Regions from separate parts of the Romboutsia lituseburensis genome, predicted to be linked through region 1. Evidence: a T-box and tRNA genes for the amino acid it is inferred to sense, from the RefSeq annotation. Region 1 holds a T-box; the other holds one or more tRNA genes.
What was found. The T-box of region 1 lies ahead of metG (methionine--tRNA ligase). A T-box ahead of a tRNA ligase gene usually reads a tRNA of that ligase, here a tRNA-Met.

Region 1 (7,946 bases):
TAGGAGAGTTATCATAGTAATAATCTAATCCAATTTCACCTATTGCTACTACTTTTTCATTTTCAGTAGCAAGCTTTCTAAGAATATCTATAGCTGTATTATCTAGCTCTCCTACATCATGTGGATGTACTCCAACTGCTGCGTATATAAAGTCATATTTATTTGCTAATTCTACACTAGTTATAGAGCTTTCTATATCTGCACCTGGATTCAGAACTAAATCTACTTGCTTATCTTTTAAAGAATTTATTAATTCTTCTCTATCTTCATCAAATCTTGCATCATTTAAATGTGCGTGTGAGTCAAATAACATTTTTTACACTCCTAACTGATTAACGAACTTCGCATCCATCCTTAGCACCTGTTGCTACAGGAACAACTAAATCGTCTCCATCATTTCCAGCTGCTAGTATCATACCTTGAGATTCTACACCTCTTAATTTAACTGGCTTTAAATTGCATACTACTACTACATCTTTTCCAACCATATCTTCTGGCTTGTACCACTTAGCTATTCCTGATACTATTTGTCTAGTTTCTGGTCCGATTTTTATTTGAGATACTAATAATCTATCTGCTTTTGGATGTTTTTCACAACTTATAACTTTACCAACTCTTAATTCAACTTTATCTAATTCATCTATAGTTATATTTTCTTTATGCTCTATAGGTTCTTCTTTTGCTTCTTCCTTCTTTTCTGAGAATAGCTCGTTTAGCTCTTCTACTTCTTTCTCTATATCTAATCTTGGGAATAAAGATTCTCCTTTATGAACTTTTGTGTCTTCTCCTATAAGCCCAAATGTTTTAACACTTTCCCAAGTCATCATATTTTCATCTGTTACTCCTAATTGAGTATATATCTTCTTAGCAGTAGCATTCATTATTGGGTTTATAAGTGTAGCTACTATTCTTATAGATTCACATAAGTTATATAATACTGTATCTAAAGTATCTTTTTGAGATTCATCTTTAGCTAAAGCCCAAGGCATAGTTTCATCTATATATTTATTAGTTCTTCTTATTAATTTCCAAGCACTCTCTAATGCTTCATTAAATTGAAGTTTATTCATTTCATTTTCAAAGTTTTCTACTGAAAGCTTAGCAACTAATTTTAAATCTGCATCAAATTCAGTAGTTGCTTTAGGCATTGGTATTATCCCACCATTATATTTTTCTACCATTGCTACCGTTCTGCTTACTAAGTTTCCTAAATCATTAGCAAGATCTGAGTTAAGTCTTGTTACAAAGTTTCTATGAGTATAGTTTCCATCTTGACCAAATGCAAATTCTCTTAATAAGAAGTATTTTAGAGCATCCACGCCATATCTTTCTATCATTTGTTCTGGATATACTATATTACCTTTTGATTTACTCATCTTATCATTATCAAATAATATCCATCCATGTCCGTATACTTGTGTAGGTACTTCTTCACCTAATGCCATAAGTATCGCTGGCCATATTATAGTATGGAATCTCATTATTTCTTTACCTACTATATGAACATTTGCTGGCCAGAATTTTTTATATTCGCTATCATTTTCACTCATGTATCCAAGAGCTGTTATATAGTTACATAAAGCATCTACCCAAACATATATTACATGTTTTTCGTCGAATGGAACTTTTATACCCCAATCAAAAGTAGTTCTAGTTACACATAAATCTTCTAATCCTTTATCTAAGAAGTTAGCAACCATTTCATTTTTTCTAGATACTGGGAAACAGAAGTTAGGGTCTGCAAATAATTCTCTTAATCTATTTTCATACTTAGATAATTTAAAGAAGTACGCTTCTTCCTTAGCATCATATGTTTCTCTTCCGCAGTCTGGGCATTTATTTCCTTCTAATAATTGAGATTCCGTCCAGAAACTTTCACATGGAGTACAGTATTTTCCTTCATATGCACCTTTGTAGATATCACCTTGCTCATATAATTTAGTAAATATTTTTTGTATTATAACCTTATGTCTGTCTTGTGTTGTTCTTATGAAATCATCATATGATATATCCATAGTATTCCATAATTTTTGTATATCTGCTATCATTCCATCTAAGTACTCTATCTCTGTCATACCTTTCTCTCTAGCAGTTTTTTGTATTTTTTCTCCGTGTTCATCTGTTCCTGTTAAGAACTTTACATCATATCCACAGAAACGTTTAAATCTTGCTATTGCATCTGCTGCAACTGTTGTATAAGTATGACCTATGTGAAGATTACCACTTGGGTAATATATAGGTGTTGTTACATAAAAACTTGGCTTTGTCATATTATTTTGCCTCCTACTATATCGATTTATTTTTATTTAAACTAAAAAACTCGCCTCCTATAAAACATAGGGGCGAGATTAATCACGGTACCACCCTAATTTATCTAGACAAATATATATTATAATTTTAAAATGTTCTACAATAAACATTTTAAAATGGATATATGCTAGATATCTTAGTAGACTATAACGAGTCTAATCGTTTTATCTTAAAAATAGTAATAATACTATTATTCGGATAAAAAGCTCTGAGGCCATCTTCAATAGTTCATTTTACGCTAGTTTTCACCTAACCCAGCTCTCTGTAGAAAAAATCATTATTTACTCTTCTCTTCTTCGCTTCTATATGTTTCTATATTTTACTAAATTAATATATTTTATACATATTATTATAACTCATTTTTTGTTACTATTTAATACTAATTATATAAAAATTTATAAAATAGTATATATTCTCTTATTTTATTACTATTTAATTACTATACAAACATTATGTAACATATAAATACTGATGCTATTACGCCTGCTATATGGCAAATCATAGCACAATGCAAAGTATGTCGTGTATTTTTTATTTTTAAACTTCCATAATATATTGCCATTGTATAAAATATTGTTTCTGAAGCACCAACTATCGTAGAACCCATTTTTTCTACTAGACTATCAACTCCTACCCTTTGAGCTAACTCTGTATACATACCAAGAGCCCCGCTTCCAGACAAAGGCTTGACTATAATCAATCCAATAAGTTCCTTTGGTATGCTCATTAAATTAGCTATAGGTTTGAATAAAAACTCTAACATCTCTATTCCTTTTCCTGTTTTAAAAATTCCTATAGCTAAAAATATTCCTATTATATATGGTGCTATAGACCAAGCCGATTTTAATCCGTCTATTGCTCCTTTTATAAAACTATCATATATATCTATTTTTTTATGTCTACCATAAACTATTATATACAAAATTATTAAAGGTACTAATATATTAGAAAACAATTCCATTATCTATACCTCCTTCTACTTTCAAGCATCTTACATGTAATTATAGCTACTATTGTTGATACTACTGTTGCAAATAATGTAGTCAATATAATTTCTGATGGATTTTGTGATCCTAAGTCCATTCTTACTTTTAGCATTGTAAATGGTATTAATTGTATAGAGGATATATTTATCACAAGAAACATTATCATATCATTTGACGCTGTATCTTTTTTGTGATTTAGTGTTTGAAGCTCATCCATCGCTTTTAATCCAAATGCTGTAGCACCATTACCTGCCCCTACCATATTTAAAGCTATATTCATAACCATATAAGACATTGCCTTGTGACCTGGAGGAATAGACGGAAATAATTTTCTCATTAGTGGATTAAGTTTTTGTCCAATTTTTTCAATCAACCCTGAATCTTTAGCTATATTCATTATCCCCATCCATAGAGCCATTACGCCGGCTAAGCTTATTGCAAACTCTACACCTCTTGATGCTTCTGTTAAAATAACTTTATTTAATTCTCCTAAATTATTAGAAAATATACTTCCTAATATTCCTATTGCAAGCATATAAAACCATATTTTTCCCATTCAATCTACACCTCCTAAATAATTTTATGCTTGCACTGTGATACTTTATACTTGAAAGTTGTACTATATTATGTTTTAGTATATATGTGGGGTTTTTTATACATATGGATTTACTATAAATTTATATAGTAAAAGTAAATTTTATAATTTTATATTAAGGAGAAATATAATGAGAAATTTAACGCTTCTTACTGATTTATATCAACTTACTATGTTAAATGGATATTTCGAAAAAAATATACATGAAGATATTGTTGTATTTGATATGTTTTTTAGAAAAAATGCATGCAACAGTGGATACACTATAGTTTGTGGAATTGAACAGTTTGTTGAATATATAAATAACATTCATTTTTCAGAGGAAGATTTAAAATATCTTAAAAGTTTGAACTTATTTTCTGATAATTTTTTAACGTTTTTGAAAGATTTTAAGTTTACCGGAGATATATATGCGGTGGAAGAAGGAACTATCATGTTCCCTAATGAACCTATACTTACTGTAAAGGCACCATTATACCAAGCTCAGCTTATTGAAACCGCTTTACTTACTATTGTTAATTTCCAATCACTGATAGCTACTAAAGCTTCTAGAGTTTGTTTTGCAGCCCAAGAGGATCCAGTATTTGAATTTGGATTAAGACGTGCTCAAGGTCCTGATGCAGGAACTTATGGGGCTAGAGCTGCTATGATAGGAGGATGTAGTGCAACTGCTAACGTACTAGCAGGAAAATTATTTGATATACCTGTGGTTGGTACACAAGCTCATAGTTGGATACAAAAATTTGATACTGAATTAGATGCATTTAAGGCCTATGCTGATATATATCCAGATAAGTGTTTACTATTAGTTGATACTTACAATGTATTAAATAGCGGTCTACCTAATGCTATTAAAGTTTTTAAAGATCTGAGAGAAAAAGGTCATAAACCTATGGGTATAAGACTAGACTCTGGAGACTTGCAATATTTATCTAAGAAATGTTCAAAAGAATTAAATAAAGAAGGATTTACAGATATTAGCATAACAGCTTCAAACGACCTTGATGAGTATGCCATAACTGCTCTAAAAGCTGAAGGGGCAACTATAAATTCATGGGGCGTTGGAACAAAGCTTATAACATCTTCTGATTCGCCATCTTTAGGCGGTGTCTATAAATTAGCCGCATCATTTAATAGTAATGATGAAATTGAACCTAAAATAAAACTATCAGAAGATCCTGAAAAAATAAATAATCCAGGCTATAAAAAAGTTGTTAGAATATATAATGAATATGGAAAATCTGAGGCAGATTTAATAATGTTGCATGATGAAGTTATTGATGATTCTAAGCCATTGACAATATTCCATCCATTATATACTTGGAAATCAAAAACATTTGAAAAATATACAATTAAACAGCTTCATAAACCTCTATTTATAAATGGAGTATGTAAACATAATAGTAAGCCTGTTATGCAAATAAGAGAATATGTGAAAAATGAATTAGATACTTTATGGGATGAATATAGAAGACTTTCAAATCCACAGACTTATAAAGTAGACTTATCTCATGAACTTTGGAGTTTGAAAACTACAATGATAGATTCTAAAAAATTCTTATAAATATTATCTTAATTAAGGGGGATTTAAAAATGGATATTACAGATCACAAAATTATAGAAATACTTCAAACTGATGGTAGAATTTCTATGAAAGATTTAGGAAAAATAGTTGGATTAACTTCTCCTGCTGTTTCTGAAAGAGTTAAAAGATTAGAAGAATCAGGTATTATAGAAGGTTATAAAGCTATAGTTAATCCTGATGCTTTAGGTAGAGTTATAAAAGCATTTATTCATATATCTTTACCTAGTAATAAATATGTTGATTTTATCGACGAGGCTCGTAGAGATCCTAGAATAGTTGAGTGCCATCATATAACTGGTGATGACTGTTCTGTGTTAAAAGTTATAGTTAAGGATATGTACGAACTTGAAAACGTTATAGATTCTATAAAGAAAATAGGATCAACTAAGACTTCTGTTATATTATCAACACCTATACAGGCAAAATCTATATTATAACTTTTAGATATTAAATGTATAGTTTCAATATAAATAAAATAGGTGTCACCAATAATAAAAATTATTGTAGACACCTATTTTATTTATTTAGATTTTTATATAAAATTATAACTACTAATTATTTATAGCATTTTATATCTATATAAATAATTAGTTAATATATATTCCATATATGATTTTATAACTCCCGAATCCTCATTAGGATTTAAAAGTTTTCTTGTCGATACTATATCACAATACCCTAATAATAATACTCCAATAACGTCATCTCCTAAAGTTTTAAAGATGTCAAATAAATTATCCTTACTCATATCATTTTTTTTGTAAAGTACTAATAATATCATATGATACCTAACATACTTAGCAAGTAAATTAATTGTCTGGTCATCAAACCCCAATGATTTACCCAAGTTAATAACAATCTCTTCTCCCACGATTTCATGTCCTTTAAAATGAGCTCTACCTGTATCATCAACTGTTTTGCTTTCAGGCTTACCTATATCATGTAAAAATACACCTAATTTTAATAATTGAAATTTTGTAATGCCTTCTTTTAATATTGTATTTAAATAAGCTTCGATTTCTCCAAATAAGTGACTAGAAAAAAAGTTATCTCTATTAATAGTTTGTTCTAGCTCTTTTAAGGCATTTAGGGAGTGTTCGTATGCATTAACTACATGATATTTACACTCTCCAACGTTCTTCATATCTCCAATTTGAGGTATAATTTCTTTTAATATTGAGTCTTTATCTAGCTCTATTAATTTATCATAGGTACTTTCACTGCATAAACTGTTTTTTAATATATTTTGTAGTTTCATATTTATAAGTCACCCCAGATTTTCTATTTTATAAATCTAATACTTGTTTATATACTACATCTTTTTTTATTTTTCTATCTTTACATACTGCTTTTATAGCATCTTTTTTGGTCATTCCTTCTTCTATTAAAGTTATTACATATTCTCGTTCATTAAGATCTTCATAACTATTTTTAATAGTTTTTTCGCCTTTAAATCCCTCGACAATTAATACAAATTCACCTTTAACTTCTTTTTCATTAAATATATTTATAGCAGTTTCTATATCTTCTCTTATTACTTCTTGGTATTTTTTTGTAAGTTCTCGATTTAAAGCTATTTTTCTATTTCCTAATATATTTAACATATCTTTTAATGTTTCTTTTAATCTATGAGGTGATTCATAAAAGATTATGGTTCTTGTTTCTTCTTTTACTTCTTCCAGCTGTTTTCTTCTAACCTTTTTATCTCTGTCTAAAAATCCTTCAAAGGCAAATTTACTTGTTTCTATACCTGAACCAACTAATGCTGTTATAGATGCTGTCGCTCCTGGTAATACTTCTATTTCTATATTGTTTTCTATAGCTTGTTTTATTATATCTTCTCCTGGGTCAGATATTCCTGGCATACCAGCATCACTTATTAGTGCTATGCTTTCACCATCTAATAATTTATCTATTAAGTACCCACCCTTAAAATCTTTATTGTGTTCATGATAACTTGTAAGAGGTTTTGAAATTTCAAAGTGATTTAAAAGCTTGATACTATGTCTTGTATCTTCTGCTGCAATTACATCTACTTCATTTAATATTCTCACCGTTCTATAAGTCATATCCTCTAAATTTCCTATAGGTGTAGGACATATATATAATTTTCCACTCATTATTATTCTCCTATATTTTCATTTGCATATATTTCTTTTATTTCATCTGTATAATTTCCATCTTCACCATAAACATATAATGGATCTAGTATCTTTAACTCTGGTCTTCCATCTTTAACAAATTCAACTAAAATTAAGTTTGGTGCTTTACCTGCTCTTGGATGTACAAATTGTATTTGCTTAGGCTCTAAGTTGTATTTTCTTCCTAACGTAGATATATCTACTAATCTGATAGGTCTATGTATCATGTAAAATTTACCTTTTGGCATTGTAAGTCTTGATGCAGCTCTTATAACATCTTCTAATGTACATTTAACCTCATGTCTTGAAATCATTTTTTTATCATTAGG
Region 2 (7,946 bases), 940 kb from region 1:
ATTGCAAAATAAACTCAAATAAAACTATAATTAAATTATAGATAACCTTAGCGAAATTTATAATTTACACCTTACCACCAAATTATAAATTGAGGTGTATTGGTATGAAAAATTTTGATGCTGTTAATATAGAACAATCTATATTGGGAGCTTTTATAGTAGATGAATCTTTAGGATATAAGCTTGAAGATTTAAGTAGGGATTTGTTTACTTTTGATTATAACAAAGCGATTTTTAGTATTATGCTTGATTTATATAAATCAAATATGAGTTTGGATATTCAAACTATTTGTACCAAGTTAAGTGAAAATAATTTAGAAGTAAATATAAGTTATTTGAGCAACTTAGCGGCAATGAGCCAAAGTTTTGCTATTGATACTCATATTGAAATTTTAAAAGATAAATGTTTAAGAAGAGAAATTATAAAAAATTGTACAAGCCTATTTCAAAGTTTAGGTGATGGAGATGAGATAAATTCTGTTATTTATAATTTTGAAAATAGAATGCAAAAAATATTAAACAAAGAAAAAGTAAAATACAACGATAGTATTTCAGATATATGTGAAGGTTTACTGAATTTCTTAGAAAGTGATGAAGAAATCGGTATGAGATTTGGGGTTAAATTTTTAGATGATATTATTGGGGGACTTTTCAACGGGGAATTAACTACTATTGCAGCTCGTAGTGGTGTGGGTAAAACAGCTCTAGCTCTTCAAATCATGTTAAATTGTATGGAACAAAAAAAGAAAGTTTTGTTTGTAAGTAGGGAAATGACAAGTCAGCAAGTCTTTATGAGAAATCTCACAAAAAGAACAGGTATTAGCACAAAAAATATGAAAAATAAAGATTTAGATGAAGATAGTTGGAAAAGTATTATAAAAGTCATGGGTGATTTTAGTCAAAGAAACTTGATATACATAAATGACAAAATAAGTACTATTAGTGAACTGAGAAAAAGGATAAGAGTATTAAATCCTGACTTAGTGATAGTTGATTATGTTCAGCTTATGAGTGTTGAAAGTAGTTTGCAAAACAGGGAAAGAGAAGTAGCTACTTTATCTAGGGAACTTAAAAATATTACTTTAGACTTTGATATACCTGTTATTCAGCTAAGTCAATTAAATGATGAAATGAAAGATTTTAGACCTTGGGGAGAAAGACCTATGAGAGATAGTAAGGCTATATTTCATGATAGCAATAACGTTATTTATATACACGAACCAGTTTTATCTGAATTTGATGAAGCGTGTGAGGATATTAAAAGAGATAAAAAAAGTGTGCTAAATGCGAAGAAAAAGGGAATTAAGTTAGTTGATTTAATAGTGGCAAAATGTAGAGATGGAGAAATTGGATTTAGACATTACTGTTATAAAGGATCTAGACTACACTTTCAATATATTGAATATTAGGGGGATATCATTAAAAAAGGAGAATATCTCAATACTGAGAATTCTCCTTTATATTAACTTATGTGACTTATAAGTTATAAAGCGTGTTGTTGGCCCCATGAAAGGTAGCACTAACAAGATGGCTTAAGCAAAGTCGCTGATTATTTGATATTTAAAATGTTTTTGGATAATTCATTTATACTATCAGTTAAGCTAGATAGTTTTCCTTCTATTCTAACTAGTAAATACATAGATAGAGCAATTGGAAAACCTATATTAGCTATTAGAGTTTGAAAATTACTATCCATAATTTAACCTTAAGCTAAATCGTAGTTTTCAGTTCCAGTTTCAACTATCTTAGCATCAACACAAGCAGCAAAATCATCACCGTTTGATGTAAATATATTTTTAGATAGTATATTATCCATAGCAGCTTTTATTTCACCTTCAGTTAAACCTTCTTTAGGATTATCCAAAGATATAGATACCTTTTTACCTAAAACAGTTTTAAAAGTCATTACTAATTTCTTTTTAATTTCCATAATTAAACCTCCATAAATTATAAATTTAAATTTTTAAATAAGCGGACGAAGTCATTGGCGTTATGAGCGAAGCAAATTTTAAGCAACGGACAAAGTCGTTGGCGCCATGAAATTTTATGCAGATAATGTTGTATTATCTATTTTTGCTACTTCTAGCAAAGTATGATCTTGAAGTGATGCTAATAGTTCGCCTACTTCATGAACAGCATCATTAGATGTGCTTGGTTTTAAGTTTGATAAAGTCTTAGTTTTAGTCTTTATCTTTCCTGTTAGTTCATCTTGACCAATTTGAAATTTTAATTTTAATCCTGATGGATTTTTTGTAGCTATTGCCATAATTTATTCCTCCCTTTGTTTTGTTTTTTAAGCTTGTTTAGCTTATATCTATATAGTACTTAGTGTGGAGGGAATGTAGTTATAAACTATATTTGCAATGTTTTTTAGTATAAAAAATTATAAAAATAGTTTTTAACAGTATTTTTATATAAAGTTATATTATATTAGTGAGAATAATAAATAGGAGGGGTTTTATATGAAGGTTAAATTAGATGATTTAAGTATTAATGTAAGTAATTTATTTAATATTGTTGGTGAGGAAAAGTTTTTAGAGATTACTAAGCTTTATGGGGGGAACAATTTATATATTCCTACATATAAAAGTGCTATTAGGGAAAGTAGAAATAGGGAGATTATTAATAAGTTTAATGGATGTAATGCTGATGTCCTAGCTAGAGAATATGGTATTAGTGTTAATTATGTAAACAAAATTGTTAAGGGATAATTTTTGGTCAAAAGATAATAAATAATTAAGCAATTGGATTAAAAGTAAATGAATGTATTTTTAAAGCTTTAATACATAAATCCGTATAAATTTAAATGCTAAGAGAATTGAGATATGATATTATATGTAACGCTAGTTACTGAATTTTAATGCTATAGAATATATTATATAACTATTGATAAACCATAAATAGTTATATTTATCAATATAAAATAATTGATATCACAAAGGAGAAAAAATGATCCATCAAAATTTAACAAGGCAACATAAAGACCTTTATAAGCTATTATCTGATATGAAATCTCTTGGATATAATGTCGAATCTAATGTTGATAAAATTGCATTAAATATTAATTTACTAGCAGGAAAAATAAATATCCATTTACAGTCAGAAGATAAGTATTTATACTCACTACTATTAAATGCTTCTAATCCAGAAATAAGAAAAATTGCAAAAAATTTTATTATAGAAATGGGACACATATCTAAATCATTTAATGATTTTAAATTAAAATTTAATACTAAAAATAAAATTTTAAAAAATATAAATGAATTTAAAATAGAGTATGCTAAAATCATTGATTCTATATTTAATAGACTTAATAAAGAAGATAAAAATTTATACATATTAATAAAATGAGAAGATACGCATCTGTAACTAGGTGTGTATCTTCTTATTTTATTAATTAATATTAAATACGATAATGAAACAGAGTTTTATTATTTACAAAGTAGACACTACAGCCCTAAATGGAGTTAAAGTAACGTTATGAAATGTATTAATATATTAAGTAATTCTTGATTAACCCATCTTAGGTAAATTTAGTATATGAATTAAAACTATATCTATTTATTGAAAAGTGTTATATAATAATATTTGTAGCAATACAAAAGTAAATCAAGATTAAATCTTGATAGGTTAATTAGGAGTATATAAATGAATAACGGAATAGTAAAATGGTTCAACAATGAAAAAGGATTTGGTTTTATAACAGTAGATGGTGGAGAAGATGTATTTGCACATTTCTCAGCAATACAAACTGATGGATTCAAATCATTAGAAGAAGGTCAAAAAGTAAGCTTTAATATAGTTAAAGGTGCTAGAGGTCCTCAAGCAGAAAACATAACTATATTATAATATAGATGGATTCGTAAAAAGACACTTTTTAGTGTCTTTTTTTTATTACAAGGAAATTATGATACTTGAAAATATATGTAAAACTTGTGTATGTAAGTAATATCAATGTATTTTACAAAGTAACATAAATTAAATTTGACATAACATCAAATAACTGATATAGTAATAAATGTAGCAAATAATATCGCGGAGTGGAGCAGTTGGCAGCTCGTTGGGCTCATAACCCAAAGGTCGTAGGTTCGAGTCCTGCCTCCGCAACCAATTATTTATATAAAAAAAGTTCTTATATCTTTAGGTATAAGAACTTTTTTTATATAAATAGTAAAATTTAATGATATATTAAGAAAGAAATCACTTAGATTGGTTTCTTTTTTTATGTGTTTTAGAAATTTAAAGAAATTCAAACAATATAGAAAAATTGACTTTTGGAGGAAGACATGAAAAGAAGAGTAGTAGGATATCTTATATGTCTTATAGGATTTTTTATTAAGTTCGACCATGAAATATATATGTATATAATAATAGATGATTTTGAATCATGGCATGAAGATGAAGAATTTCCAATTCAAGATGAATATAAGTTAGAATTTGAGATTGCCAAAGAAGGTATTACTATTCAAGATTATAATTTTGATAAACTATTCAATAATGAATGCAATAAATCATTTATAGATACTATAGATGAAGAAGTTATGGATGAAATATATGATGATGACGAGGAACAAAAAGATGGCTGTACTCAACATAAGATAGGTGGATATCCATTCTTTGCTCAGCAGGATCCAAGAGAAGGCGAAAAGTCTTTAAGGAGATTTGATACACTGTTACTTCAAATAGATACTGAAGAAGATGAAGGTATTGTATGGGGAGACTGTGGTGTTTGTAACTTCTTTATAAACAGTGAAGATTTGAAAAATAAAGATTTTAGTGTAGTAAATTTTGATTACACAAAAAATAAGGATCAGTCCATTTGAATATTCACTATATAAAGGAGAAATTAAAAGTGATAAAAAGAAGAAAAAGACCTAAAGATGGAGATGTTTTTACAATAGATATAAAAGAAGGATTGTACTCATATGGACAGGTAATAGATAAAGAATATAACCTATATTTAATATATGATATATTAGGTGATGAAAATAAATCTATAGAGGAAGTAATAAAAAGTCCAAAAATGCTTTTAACAAGAAGTTTTAATTATTCATTTAGAGATGGGGATTGGAAGATAGTAGGTAATGCTCAAATTCCAGAAGACTTAAATATACCTATGTTTAAAATGGGGGTAGATAGTAAATATCATGTAGTAAACTACAAATGTCAGAGGCTGATAAATATCATTATTTTAATACAATAGTAGCCTATCATGAAGAGCTATGGGGTCTTTATGACGATGGATGGGCTACAATAGAAGGTGACAGGAGTATGAATGAGTATAATTCGATTTTAATTCAAAAAACAATATATGATTCAATAGCCATTATGTTTTTTATAGCAATTGCAATTGGATTATTTTATGGAGAAGACACTATTAAATCTATCAATTTTTTAGTAGATCAAAATATATAATTCTTGGCGACCATGTTTTTTCACTGAATGTAAAACATTAGAATCAAATTGTTAGAAATATTAGACATAAATAGGGCGGTGAATTAATGTTATTTGGAGTGAAATAATTGCATCTGAAACAACCGAAGGTTGTAATTATATTAAAAAAGACGTAAGTATGATTAATATATTTTATTAATATTTAAGAAATTAATTAAAGTAGAATAAGTAGAGGATTAGTTATAATGAATGATAAGATACAAAAAATAAGTTGGAAAAGAGAGGACCTATGGAAAGGGTGCATGTTACCGACAATTAAAAATTAAGAATTTAAGGTGAATAAATGTACAGAGAATTAATAGAAAAAAACTATATTTATATTTGTAAGTATTTTGAATGGGAAGAGAAAATAAAAGCAGAAATAATAAATAAGTATAATGACGCATTAGTAGTTGAAATAGAGTGTGAAAATTGTAAAGATAAACAAAGTTTAATGGTAGAAATAGCTAATAAGTTAAATTTTCCTAGTCACTTTTCGTACAACTGGGATTCTCTTGATGAATGTTTAAATGATTTAGAATGGATTGAATTTAGCAGTTTAATTATTGTACTAAGAGATACTGAATACTTATTAGCAAATGAAATTTATAATTTAGGATACTTCTATGATATTATTTCAGATTCATTAATTGAATGGAATGAAGGTAGAAATCACTATGACTATAAAACTCTTTCAAAGATAGATTGCGTACTTTCTACTGTAGAAAATCTAAATTTATTAGAAAAAGAGCTTAAAAAATGTGATATACAAAAATACATATAAATAAATTAAAACATATCTATTATAATTAGGAGACTAACAAATATGTTAAGTAAAAAAATGAAACAGTTCACTATAGTTGATATTATAGAGAGACAAATGCAATTTATAAAATCAAATACTGTATTTGATAAAATAGACTTTAAGCATAACGATGAAGGTGAGTTATTAGCTTATAATGAGATGCTTCAAGATATTAAAATAATGAATGAGGACGATTTTAAAAATAAGTACATTAAAATAATTGATGATATAGAGGCACATTGTGAGAAGATAAATGAACAGGTTAACAGTATTGAAATTTTAAACAAAAATAAAAATGAAGTAGATAAAATATGTGGATATAACAACGCTATAGTATTAATTTTAAGATGTATAAATCCAAGTGTTTATTATACAGAATATAGAAATTGGATGCCAACAAATACGATAAATAAAAAAATGAAAGATATTACTATGATTGATATTATAGAAAGACAAATACAATTTGTAAAAGATAATATTATATTTGATAAGCTCTATAATACAGGTGAGCAATTAGGTTACAAAGAGATTCTTAAAGATATTAAAATAATGAATGAGGATGATTTTGTAAATAAGTATTTTAATATAGTTAAGAATTTAAGGATAAAGTTTAACAATGAAGATATTTTAAATCAAGATTATGCAGAGAAAATGTGTGGATATGATGAAAGTATAGAATTAATTTTAAAATATATAGACCCTATGTACGGACACGATTTGCCAATGTGCCTATATGAGATAACATCTAATACATAAAGCGAAAATAAGTTGGCAGATATTATATTTAATATCACATTAGGACTTGATGATGGAGATTTAGTTAATGGATATAGCCTAATAAGTCAAAGTACTTGTTAGGCTTATTTTTTAGATAAACTATAAGTTTAATTGTTAAGTTTTTATTTTTTATTACTTTTGCATTTGTAGTTTTTGATCCGAGTTTTGTAAAACTAATAATGTCACACCGAGATAGTCCTAATCCAAATCCAATTAGCGCTAAAAAAGATAAATTTTTACCAATCAAAACTCCTATAAAAATGATGCTTATTAGGCATATCAAACTATTAATTGCCAATTTATTTTTTCAATATTTTATTAAAAATAACAACTGTAGCAAGCAAGAATAATATATATGATATAAGTGATAGGGGAGAAAGGGGAAATTTTATATGGATAATATTAGATTAGAAATACCAAGCATAAAATATGAAAAGAGTTTTTTAGAGTATATTAATGACTACAAGACATTAGGAGATAAAGAGTACATGTATGTTTACAGAGATGCTTATAAAGATTTTAAACAGTATGTAAGTAAACTTAACAATAATGCTAAAGGCATTGATCTTCCGGAAGGTTATGTACCTTGTTCTAGTTTTTGGTTAGTAAATGATAAAGAACAAGTTCTAGGATCTATTAGAATTAGACATGGTAATATCCCTTTTGATGGTAATATAGGATATGATATTGCTCCAAAATATAGAGGTAATGGGTATGGAAATAAAATATTAGAATTAGCACTACCTTATGCAAAGGAAATTGGGCTTGATAAAGTTGTGTTAAATTGTGCTAAAACTAATATACGCTCTGAAAAAGTTATTTTAAATAATAATGGAATATTCTTTAAAAGTCATGAAAAAGACGGTAATTTGTATAATCAATTTGAAATTAAATTTTAGATATATTTATTTATAAAAATCTAGAACTAAAT

Region 2: it encodes a tRNA-Met, which carries the amino acid that the T-box ahead of metG (methionine--tRNA ligase) is inferred to sense. The anticodon was not compared.

Annotation. Positions count from the first base shown of each region.
Region 1 is NZ_JANQBQ010000001.1:2,536,592-2,544,537, reverse strand. Features, by position in the region: gene NWE74_RS12535 (TatD family hydrolase) at 1-313, opposite strand, end outside; gene metG (methionine--tRNA ligase) at 333-2,300, opposite strand; T-box leader at 2,336-2,616, opposite strand; gene NWE74_RS12525 (spore maturation protein) at 2,750-3,271, opposite strand; gene NWE74_RS12520 (nucleoside recognition domain-containing protein) at 3,271-3,852, opposite strand; gene NWE74_RS12515 (nicotinate phosphoribosyltransferase) at 4,022-5,455, shown strand; gene NWE74_RS12510 (Lrp/AsnC family transcriptional regulator) at 5,485-5,913, shown strand; gene NWE74_RS12505 (HD domain-containing protein) at 6,036-6,734, opposite strand; gene rsmI (16S rRNA (cytidine(1402)-2'-O)-methyltransferase) at 6,763-7,596, opposite strand; gene NWE74_RS12495 (tRNA1(Val) (adenine(37)-N6)-methyltransferase) at 7,599-7,946, opposite strand, start outside.
Region 2 is NZ_JANQBQ010000001.1:3,475,640-3,483,585, forward strand. Features, by position in the region: gene NWE74_RS16725 (replicative DNA helicase) at 105-1,409, shown strand; gene NWE74_RS16730 (YvrJ family protein) at 1,550-1,696, opposite strand; gene NWE74_RS16735 (DUF2922 domain-containing protein) at 1,706-1,930, opposite strand; gene NWE74_RS16740 (DUF1659 domain-containing protein) at 2,045-2,266, opposite strand; gene NWE74_RS16745 (Mor transcription activator family protein) at 2,463-2,711, shown strand; gene NWE74_RS16750 (hemerythrin domain-containing protein) at 2,950-3,351, shown strand; gene NWE74_RS16755 (cold-shock protein) at 3,649-3,849, shown strand; tRNA gene NWE74_RS16760 (tRNA-Met) at 4,035-4,110, shown strand; gene NWE74_RS16765 (YwqG family protein) at 4,287-4,823, shown strand; gene NWE74_RS16770 (immunity 26/phosphotriesterase HocA family protein) at 4,853-5,203, shown strand; gene NWE74_RS16775 (hypothetical protein) at 5,272-5,415, shown strand; gene NWE74_RS16780 (barstar family protein) at 5,738-6,217, shown strand; gene NWE74_RS16785 (hypothetical protein) at 6,260-6,994, shown strand; gene NWE74_RS16790 (GNAT family N-acetyltransferase) at 7,408-7,914, shown strand.